Regions from separate parts of the Streptomyces sp. NPDC032721 genome, predicted to be linked through region 1. Evidence: riboswitches for the same ligand, from Rfam matches in the RefSeq annotation. Region 1 holds a riboswitch; the other holds the start of a gene.
The links. Region 1 has a riboswitch for cobalamin ahead of metE (5-methyltetrahydropteroyltriglutamate--homocysteine S-methyltransferase). Riboswitches for the same ligand answer to the same signal wherever they lie in the genome.
Positions count from the first base shown of each region.

Region 2: another riboswitch for cobalamin. It lies ahead of ACZ5PB_RS27745 (cobalamin biosynthesis protein); the one in region 1 lies ahead of metE (5-methyltetrahydropteroyltriglutamate--homocysteine S-methyltransferase).

Region 1 covers NZ_JBVIMX010000013.1:93,267-97,778, reverse strand. Annotated here, with positions in the region: gene ACZ5PB_RS26550 (CoA-acylating methylmalonate-semialdehyde dehydrogenase) at 1-1,125, opposite strand, end outside; cobalamin riboswitch at 1,390-1,570, opposite strand; cobalamin riboswitch at 1,685-1,910, shown strand; gene metE (5-methyltetrahydropteroyltriglutamate--homocysteine S-methyltransferase) at 2,071-4,389, shown strand.
Region 2 covers NZ_JBVIMX010000014.1:59,025-63,536, forward strand. Annotated here, with positions in the region: gene ACZ5PB_RS27730 (lysozyme) at 1-347, shown strand, start outside; gene ACZ5PB_RS27735 (inorganic phosphate transporter) at 505-1,785, shown strand; gene ACZ5PB_RS27740 (hypothetical protein) at 1,798-2,019, shown strand; cobalamin riboswitch at 2,126-2,275, shown strand; gene ACZ5PB_RS27745 (cobalamin biosynthesis protein) at 2,309-3,292, shown strand; gene ACZ5PB_RS27750 (cobyric acid synthase) at 3,289-4,512, shown strand, end outside.

The DNA.
Region 1 (4,512 bases):
GGTGACCCGGTCGAAGAGGGTGGCCCCGGCGAAGAAGCCGTTCTCGTGTCCCGGCAGGGTGAAGCCCCGTCCGTCCACGACGAGTTCGGCGCCCTCGACGTCCCCGATGCCCACGTAGCGGTTGACCCGGTCCAGGGCGTCCCGGCTGACGAGGGGGCCGAAGTCGGCGTCCGGGTCGTCGGAGGTGCCGATGCGCAGGGCGGCGATGCGTTCCCTGAGCTTGATCACCAGTGCGTCGGCCGTCTCCTCCCCGACGGGTACGGCGACGGAGATCGCCATGCAGCGTTCGCCCGCCGAGCCGTAGCCCGCGCCGATGAGGGCGTCCGCGGCCTGGTCGAGGTCGGCGTCGGGCATCACGATCAGGTGGTTCTTGGCGCCGCCGAAGCACTGGGCGCGCTTTCCGCGGGCGGCGGCGGTGGCGTAGAGGTGCGCGGCGACCGGGGTGGAGCCGACGAAGCCGATGGCCTGTACGCGCGGGTCGTCCAGGAGGGTGTCGACGGCTTCCTTGCCGCCGTTGACCACGTTGAGCACCCCGGGCGGCAGTCCCGCTTCCAGGAACAGTTCGGCCAGCCGCAGCGGTACGGAGGGGTCGCGCTCGGAGGGCTTGAGGACGAAGGCGTTGCCGCAGGCCAGTGCCGGGGCGGCCTGCCACAGCGGGATCATCGCGGGGAAGTTGAAGGGGGTGATCCCGGCGACCACGCCGAGCGGTGAGCGCAGCGAGTGGACGTCGATACCGGTTCCGGCGTTGTCGGTGAACTCGCCCTTGAGGAGGTGCGGGATCCCGGCGGCGAACTCCACCACCTCCAGGCCGCGTTGGAGGTCGCCGTGGGCGTCGGCGACGGTCTTGCCGTGTTCGGCGGACAGCAGTCGGGCCAGCGACTCGCGTTCCTCCTCGACGAGTTGGAGGAAGCGGAGCAGGACGCGGGCGCGCCGCTGCGGGTTCCACTGCCCCCAGTCCTGCTGGGCCTTCTCGGCGTCGGTGATCGCCGCCTCGGTGTCGGCGCGTCCGGCCAGGGGGACCTTGGCCTGGACGGTGCCGGTGTTCGGGTCGTACACGTCGGCGAAGAGGCCGGACGTGCCGACGGTGTGCTTGCCGCCGATGAAGTGGGTGAGCTCGCGGACCATCGAAGCCTGCTCTCGTCAGGTTCAGCTGGGGATCCGAGGAAGGCGCGGCGGGGCGCGGGGCACACCGGTCGGGGTGTGCTGCGCACCGGTCGGGGTGCGTCGCGCAGGGTCCGCCGCGGGACAGGGGAAGGCGGCCGGGATACCGGAATGCCTTCGTCGAGTCACGAACGCGGGGGCAGGGCCTCGCAGTTCGGGTACTCCGCCGGATCACCTGGGCCGTGGTCACGTACCGGTGCCATGCGTGTCTGCTCCATCCTCGTGGAAAACACGGAACACCCCGTGGCCGGTATCCTGGCTCCCGGATCGACGCGCGTTCTCCGGCCTTCCCGACGGATGGGTTTCCGTCAGTGGCCTGTCCTGCTGGAAGAACACACTCCCCAGTCACAGTGGCGGGACCGCGCCGGATTCACACCGGCTTCCCTGCACCGCGGGCTTGTCACGAACATATAGTTGGACGTCCTAGTAAGTCCACCCCCACCTCGACCCCCACCTCCGCCGCACCTCGCCCCGCCACCGTCCCCGCCCCTGCCGGTGGTGACGGCAGGGGGCTTTGCCGCCTAGTGTGTCCCGTGCAGCTGGTTCGCCCTGCCCGCCAGGTAGACGCGTCGTAAGAGGGAACCCGGTGGGAATCCGGGACTGCCCCGCAGCGGTGAGTGGGAACGACAGCCGTCATACGCACTGGGTCCGGTCGGACCTGGGAAGCGACGGTCAGTAGGAATCCGCCGGAGGAGACCCCGGTGGGTGTGCCCGCGAGTCCGAAGACCTGCCCGTTGCCCGTACGCGACCCCTCGCGTGCGGATATTCCGGTGACCTCGTGGGCGGGTCGGCGTACACATCAGGCGGAAGTGCCGCGCCCGTCGCGCGCGTTCGGCTCCGCCCGGTTCCGTCACCCCTTCGCGCCTCATCACCGGGATTCTCAGGAGTCATCTCGCGAAGGAGATTTCCGTGACATCGAAGTCCGCAGCCGCGGCAGCACGCGCCACCGTGTACGGCTACCCCCGCCAGGGCCAGGGCCGGGAGCTCAAGAAGGCGGTCGAGGGCTACTGGAAGGGCCGCGTCAGCGCGGAAGCCCTCCAGCGGACCGCGCGGGACCTGCGCCGCACGAACTGGCAGCAGTTGGCCGACGCCGGTATCCACGAGGTGCCCACCGGTGACTTCTCGTACTACGACCACGTACTGGACACCAGCGTCATGGTCGGCGCAGTCCCCGACCGGCACCGCGCCTCGGTCGACTCGGACGCGCTCGACGGCTACTTCGCCATGGCCCGCGGCAACCAGGACGTGGCGCCCCTGGAAATGACCAAGTGGTTCGACACCAACTACCACTATCTGGTACCCGAGTTGGGCCCCGGCACCGTTTTCACCGCCGACTCCACGAAGCAGGTCGCCGAGCTGAAGGAAGCCATCGCGCTCGGGCACACCGCCCGCCCCGTCCTGGTCGGCCCGGTCACCTATCTGCTGCTCGCCAAGCCCGCCCCCGGTGTCGCCGACGACTTCGAGCCGCTCACCTTGCTGGACCGGCTGCTGCCCGTGTACGCCGAGGTGCTGGCCGACCTGCGGGCCGCCGGGGCCGAGTGGGTGCAGCTGGACGAACCCGCCCTGGTCCAGGACCGCACCCCGGCCGAACTGAACGCCGCCGACCGCGCCTACCGCGACCTCGGCAACCTCACCGACCGGCCCCGACTCCTGGTCGCCTCCTACTTCGACCGGCTCGGCGACGCCCTCCCCGTGCTCGCCAAGGCTCCGGTCGAGGGCCTGGCGCTGGACTTCACCGACTCCGCCGCCGCCAACCTCGACGCCCTCGCCAGGGTCGGCGGACTGCCCGGAAAGCGCCTGGTCGCGGGCGTGGTCAACGGCCGCAACATCTGGATCAACGACTACGAGAAGTCCCTCGCCACGCTGGGCACGCTCCTGGGCCTGGCCGACCGGGTCGACGTCGCCGCCTCCTGCTCCCTGCTGCACGTACCGCTCGACGCCGCCGCCGAGCGTGACGTGGAGCCGCAGATCCTGCGCTGGCTGGCCTTCGCCAAGCAGAAGGCCACCGAGATCGTCACCCTGGCCAAGGGCCTGTCCCAGGGCACCGGCGCGATCTCCGCCGAGATCGCCGCCAACCGCGCCGACCTGGCCTCCCGCGCCGGTTCCCCGATCACCCACGACCCGGCCGTCCGCGCCAAGACCGCCGCGATCACCGACGCGGACGGGCACCGCTCTGCACCGTACGAGGAGCGGGCCGTCGCCCAACGCGCCCACCTCGGGCTGCCGTTGCTGCCGACCACCACGATCGGCTCGTTCCCGCAGACCGCCGAACTGCGCACCGCCCGCGCCGACCTGCGGGCCGGGCGCATCGACACCGGCGGCTACGAGGAGCGCATCAAGGACGAGATCCGCGAGGTCCTCTCCTTCCAGGAGAAGGCCGGCATCGACGTCCTGGTGCACGGCGAGCCCGAACGCAACGACATGGTCCAGTACTTCGCCGAGCAGCTGACCGGATACCTGGCCACCCAGCACGGCTGGGTGCAGTCCTACGGCACCCGCTACGTCCGCCCGCCGGTCCTCGCGGGCGACATCTCGCGCCCCGAGCCGATGACCGTGCGCTGGACGTCGTACGCCCAGTCGCTGACCGACCGCCCGGTGAAGGGGATGCTGACCGGTCCGGTGACGATGCTCGCCTGGTCGTTCGTACGGGACGACCAGCCGCTCGGCGACACCGCGCGCCAGGTGGCACTTGCCCTGCGTGACGAGGTCAACGACCTTGAGGCGGCGGGCACTTCGGTCATCCAGGTCGACGAACCCGCGCTCCGGGAGACCCTGCCGCTGCGCGCCGCCGACCACGTCGCGTACCTGGAGTGGGCGACCGAGTCCTTCCGGCTCACCGTCGGCGGCGTACGTCCGCAGACCCAGATCCACACGCACATGTGCTACGCCGAGTTCGGCGACATCGTCCAGGCCATCGACGACCTCGACGCCGACGTCATCAGCCTGGAAGCGGCCCGCTCCCACATGCAGGTGGCCCGCGAACTCGCCGCCCACGGCTACCCGCGCGAGGCCGGACCCGGTGTGTACGACATCCACTCCCCGCGCGTCCCGAGCGCCGAGGAGGCAGCGACCCTGCTGCGCAAGGGCCTGGAGGCCATCCCGGCCCAGCGGCTGTGGGTCAACCCGGACTGCGGCCTGAAGACGCGGGGCTGGCCGGAGACCCGGACGTCGCTGGAGAACCTGGTGGCGGCGGCCCGGACCGTACGCGGGGAACTCACCGAGTCCTGACGCGTCCACGCCCACGGGTCCCGTTCGGGGGACGGGACCCGTGCCTGTCCGTCGGCGAAGCCGTTGCCCGTCCGCCGAGCCCCGTGAGAGCATCGACGGTTTCGAGCCATCCACTCCCATGTC
Region 2 (4,512 bases), on a different contig from region 1:
ACCCGTACGGCAAGACCAACGGGAAGAACCGCTGCTACGGGCTGAAGCCGGACCGGATGGTGTCCTGGATCAGGTCCTTCAGCGACGAGGTGCGCCGCAGGACCGGGCGCCGCCCGGTCATCTACACGACCACCCTGTGGTGGAACGAGTGCACCGGGAAGAGCCGGGCGTTCGGCGGGAACCACGCGCTGTGGCTGGCGCGGTACAACTCCTCGCCCGGGCCGCTGCCGGCCGGCTGGTCGTACTGGACCTTCTGGCAGTTCAACAACGCCCGGGGTTCACTTCCGGGTGACCAGAATCTCTTCAACGGGTCGCTCGGGCGGCTGAGCGCGTTCACGCGCCGTTGACGACCCTTTGGTGGCCCGGCCCCGCTGCCGTTCCGGTGAGAACCGGAACGGCAGTGCCGCGTTCCGGGTCACCGCAACGCCCTTCCCAGTTCACCTTCCGTTCACTCGGGTTACCTACGTTCCAACAGCCACTGACCTCAAACGATTGCCTGGGTAAATGGAACACATCACGCTCCTTCTCGGAATCGTGATCGTGACCGCACTCGTGTTCGATTTCACGAACGGTTTCCACGACACTGCCAACGCGATGGCCACCACCATCTCGACCGGCGCACTCAAGCCCAAAACGGCGGTGGCCATGTCCGCCGTGCTGAACCTCGTTGGTGCCTTCCTCTCCGTCGAGGTCGCCAAGACGATCTCCGGTGGACTCATCAACGAGAGCGGCATCACCACGGAAGTGATCTTCGCGGCGCTCGTCGGCGCGATCCTCTGGAACCTGATGACCTGGCTGATCGGCCTGCCGTCCAGTTCCTCCCACGCACTCTTCGGCGGCCTCATCGGCGCCACCCTGATGTCGGTCGGCGCCTCCGGCGTCAACGGCAGCGTCGTCATCACCAAGGTGCTGCTGCCCGCGATCGCCGCGCCGATCGTGGCCGGTGCCGCCGCGTACCTCGCCACCAAGCTCACCTTCAAGCTGGCGGACAAGACCGACGAGAAGGCCACCGCCAAGGGCTACCGGGCCGGTCAGATCGCCTCCGCCGGTCTCGTCTCGCTCGCCCACGGCACCAACGACGCGCAGAAGACCATGGGTGTCATCACCCTGGCCCTGGTCACCGGCAACGTGCTGGCCCCCGGCGCGAACCCGCCGATGTGGGTCATCGTCTCGGCCGGTGTGGCCATCGCGCTGGGTACCTACCTCGGCGGCTGGCGCATCATCCGCACCATGGGCACCGGCCTCACCGACCTGAGGCCGCCGCAGGGCTTCGCCGCCCAGACCGGTGCGGCCACGGTCATCCTGGCCTCCTCGCACCTCGGCTTCTCGCTCTCCACCACCCAGGTCTGCTCCGGCTCCGTGATGGGCGCCGGTCTCGGCCGCAAGGGCGGCGTGGTCCGCTGGTCGACCGCGACCCGGATGTTCGTCGCCTGGGGTCTGACGCTGCCGGCCGCCGGACTGGTCGCCGCCGCCGCGGAGTTCCTCACCGGTCAGGGCACCTGGGGCGTCACCGCCGTGGCGATCCTGCTGGTGGGCGGCTCGGCCGTGATCTGGGCGCTGTCGCGCCGCAAGCCGGTCACCGCCGACGACCTCGACTCGACCGGCACCGCGCCCCAGGCAGCGGCCACCGGCGCCGCCGCCGAGCCCGCCGGTGTGGTCACCACGGCCATCGCGGCCGTCACCCCGCCGCCCGCCGGTGTGCTCACCACCGACGACATAAAGGCCACCCTCCACTCCCCCTCCGGGGCCTCCGCCGAACCGGCCCGCCCGGCCGCCTCGGTCTAAGGAAGCGACGACATGAACATCGACTGGGCAGCTCTCGGCACCGTCTTCGGCGTCAGCCTCGTGGCCACCGTCGGCCTGGTGGGCCTCTTCACCCTCGGCATCGTGGGCCTCTCCAAGCAGGAGGCGGCCGCCGCTTCCGGCGGCTCCGCGACCATGGCGCGCACCGGCGCGTACGCCTGCTTCGCGCTCTGCGCGGCGGCCGTCGCGTACGGGATCTTCCTGATCGTCGCCTGACGCACGCATCTCCCCCGGACCGCCCCGCGCCCCGTGCGCGGGGCGGTCCGTCGTGTGCGGGGCGGTGCTTCCGTGCGCCGCCTCCTGCAGGTCAACCCCAGGTTGACGGTTGTTCGCGGCGCATGGTGGACTGCCCGAGCCAATACGGCGGCATGGAGAGGAAGCCGGTGCGAATCCGGCGCGGTCCCGCCACTGTCACGTGCGACCTTTGGTCGTCACGAAGCCAGGAACTCCCAGCCGCTCGTCACGTCGAACCAGGGCGCGGACCCTGAGTGAGGACAACTTCGCCATGCCCGGCTGCGGTCCACGCGGTTCAGCTGTTTCGCCTGCCCATGTCTTCGCGTACGGTGCCGCCGCCGGCCTCCTCGGCGACCTGCTGCTCGGCGATCCGCGCCGGGGCCATCCGGTGGCCGCCTTCGGCCGTGCCGCCGGGGCCGTGGAGAAGGCCCTGTGGCGCGACGACCGGGGCCGGGGCGCCCTGCACACCCTCCTGTGCGTCGGCGGGGCCGCCGGGGCCGCCGCGCTCGCCGCGCGTGCCGTGCGCCGCTCCCCCGCCGCTTCCGTCGCCCTGACCGCCGCCGTCACGTGGTCCGTCGTCGGCGGTACGTCGCTGGGGCGCGAGGCCCGTGCGATCGGCGGGGCGCTGGCCGCCGGGGACCTCGACGTGGCCCGCGAGCGGCTGCCGCACCTGTGCGGGCGCGACCCGCAGGCCCTGGACGGGCAGCAGATGGCGCGTGCCGTGGTGGAGTCCGTCGCCGAGAACACCTCCGACGCCGTGGTGGGCGCGCTGGTGTGGGGGGCGGTCGGGGGCGTGCCGGGGCTGGTGGCGTTCCGCGCGGTGAACACCCTGGACGCGATGGTCGGGCACAGGTCGGCGCGCTACCGGCGCTACGGGTGGGCCTCGGCGCGGCTGGACGACGTGGCGGGCTGGCCGGGTGCCCGGCTGACGGCCGCGCTCGCGGTGCTCGCCGGGGAGGACCGGCGCGGTGCGCTGCGTGCCTGGCGTACGGACGCCGCGGCCCATCCGAGCCCCAACGCGGGCCCGGTCGAGGCCTCGTTCGCGGGTGCGCTGGGGGTGCGGCTCGGCGGGACGCTGTCGTACGCCGGGCGGGTGGAGCACCGGGCGGTGCTCAACGGGGCGGCGGGCCGGCCCGTCGCCACGGCGGACATCGAACGTGCGGTGCGGCTGTCGCGCCGGGTGGGTGTGCTGGCGCTGGCCGTGTGTGCGGCGGGGCGCGTGCTGGCGGGCCGAGTGAAGGGACGTACGTCATGAGCGGCGGTGGACTGCTGGTCGCGGGGACCACGTCGGACGCGGGCAAGAGCGTGGTCACGGCGGGGATCTGCCGGTGGCTGGTGCGGCAGGGGGTGAAGGTCGCCCCGTTCAAGGCGCAGAACATGTCGCTGAACTCGTTCGTGACCCGTGAGGGCGCGGAGATCGGGCGGGCGCAGGCGATGCAGGCGCAGGCGGCCAGGGTCGAGCCGACCGCGCTGATGAACCCCGTACTGCTGAAGCCGGGCAGCGACAGGTCCAGCCAGGTGGTGCTGCTCGGCAAGCCGGTGGGCGAGATGAGCGCGCGCGGCTTCTTCGGCACGGCGGGCGGCAAGGAGTACGGCAAGGGCGTCCAGGGCGGGCACCGCGAGGCGCTGCTCGGCACGGTCACCGAGTGCCTGGCGGAGTTGCGCGGCCAGTACGACGCGGTGATCTGCGAGGGCGCCGGGAGCCCCGCCGAGATCAATCTGCGGCGTACCGACATCGTGAACATGGGGATCGCGCGGGCCGCCGGCTTCCCGGTGGTCGTGGTCGGCGACATCGACCGGGGCGGGGTCTTCGCGTCGTTCTTCGGGACGACGGCGCTGCTGGCGAAGGAGGACCAGCGGCTGGTCGCGGGCTACTTGGTGAACAAGTTCCGGGGTGATGTGTCGCTGCTGGAGCCGGGCCTGGACATGCTCCAGGACCTCACCGGGCGCCGGACGTACGGGGTGCTGCCCTTCGCGCACGGGCTCGGCATCGACGAGGAGGACGGACTGCGGGTGTCGCTGCGCGGCGCCGTCCGCGAGTCCGTGGTGGCGCCGCCGGTCGGCGAGGACGTGCTGCGCGTCGCGGTGTGCGCGGTGCCGCTGATGTCGAACTTCACCGATGTGGACGCGCTGGCGGCCGAGCCGGGTGTGGTGGTGCGGTTCGTGGACCGGGCGGAGGAACTCGCCGACGCGGACCTCGTGGTCGTCCCGGGCACCCGGGGCACGGTGAAGGCGCTGGAGTGGCTCAGGGAGCGCGGACTCGCCGACGCCCTGGTGCGGCGGGCGGCCGAGGGGCGGCCGGTGCTGGGGATCTGCGGCGGTTTCCAGGTGCTCGGCGAGCGCATCGAGGACGAGGTGGAGTCGCGCGCCGGGACGGTGGACGGGCTCGGACTGCTGCCGGTGCGGGTGCGGTTCGCCCGGGAGAAGACCCTGGCGCGCCCGGTGGGCGAGGCGCTGGGCGAGACGGTGACGGGG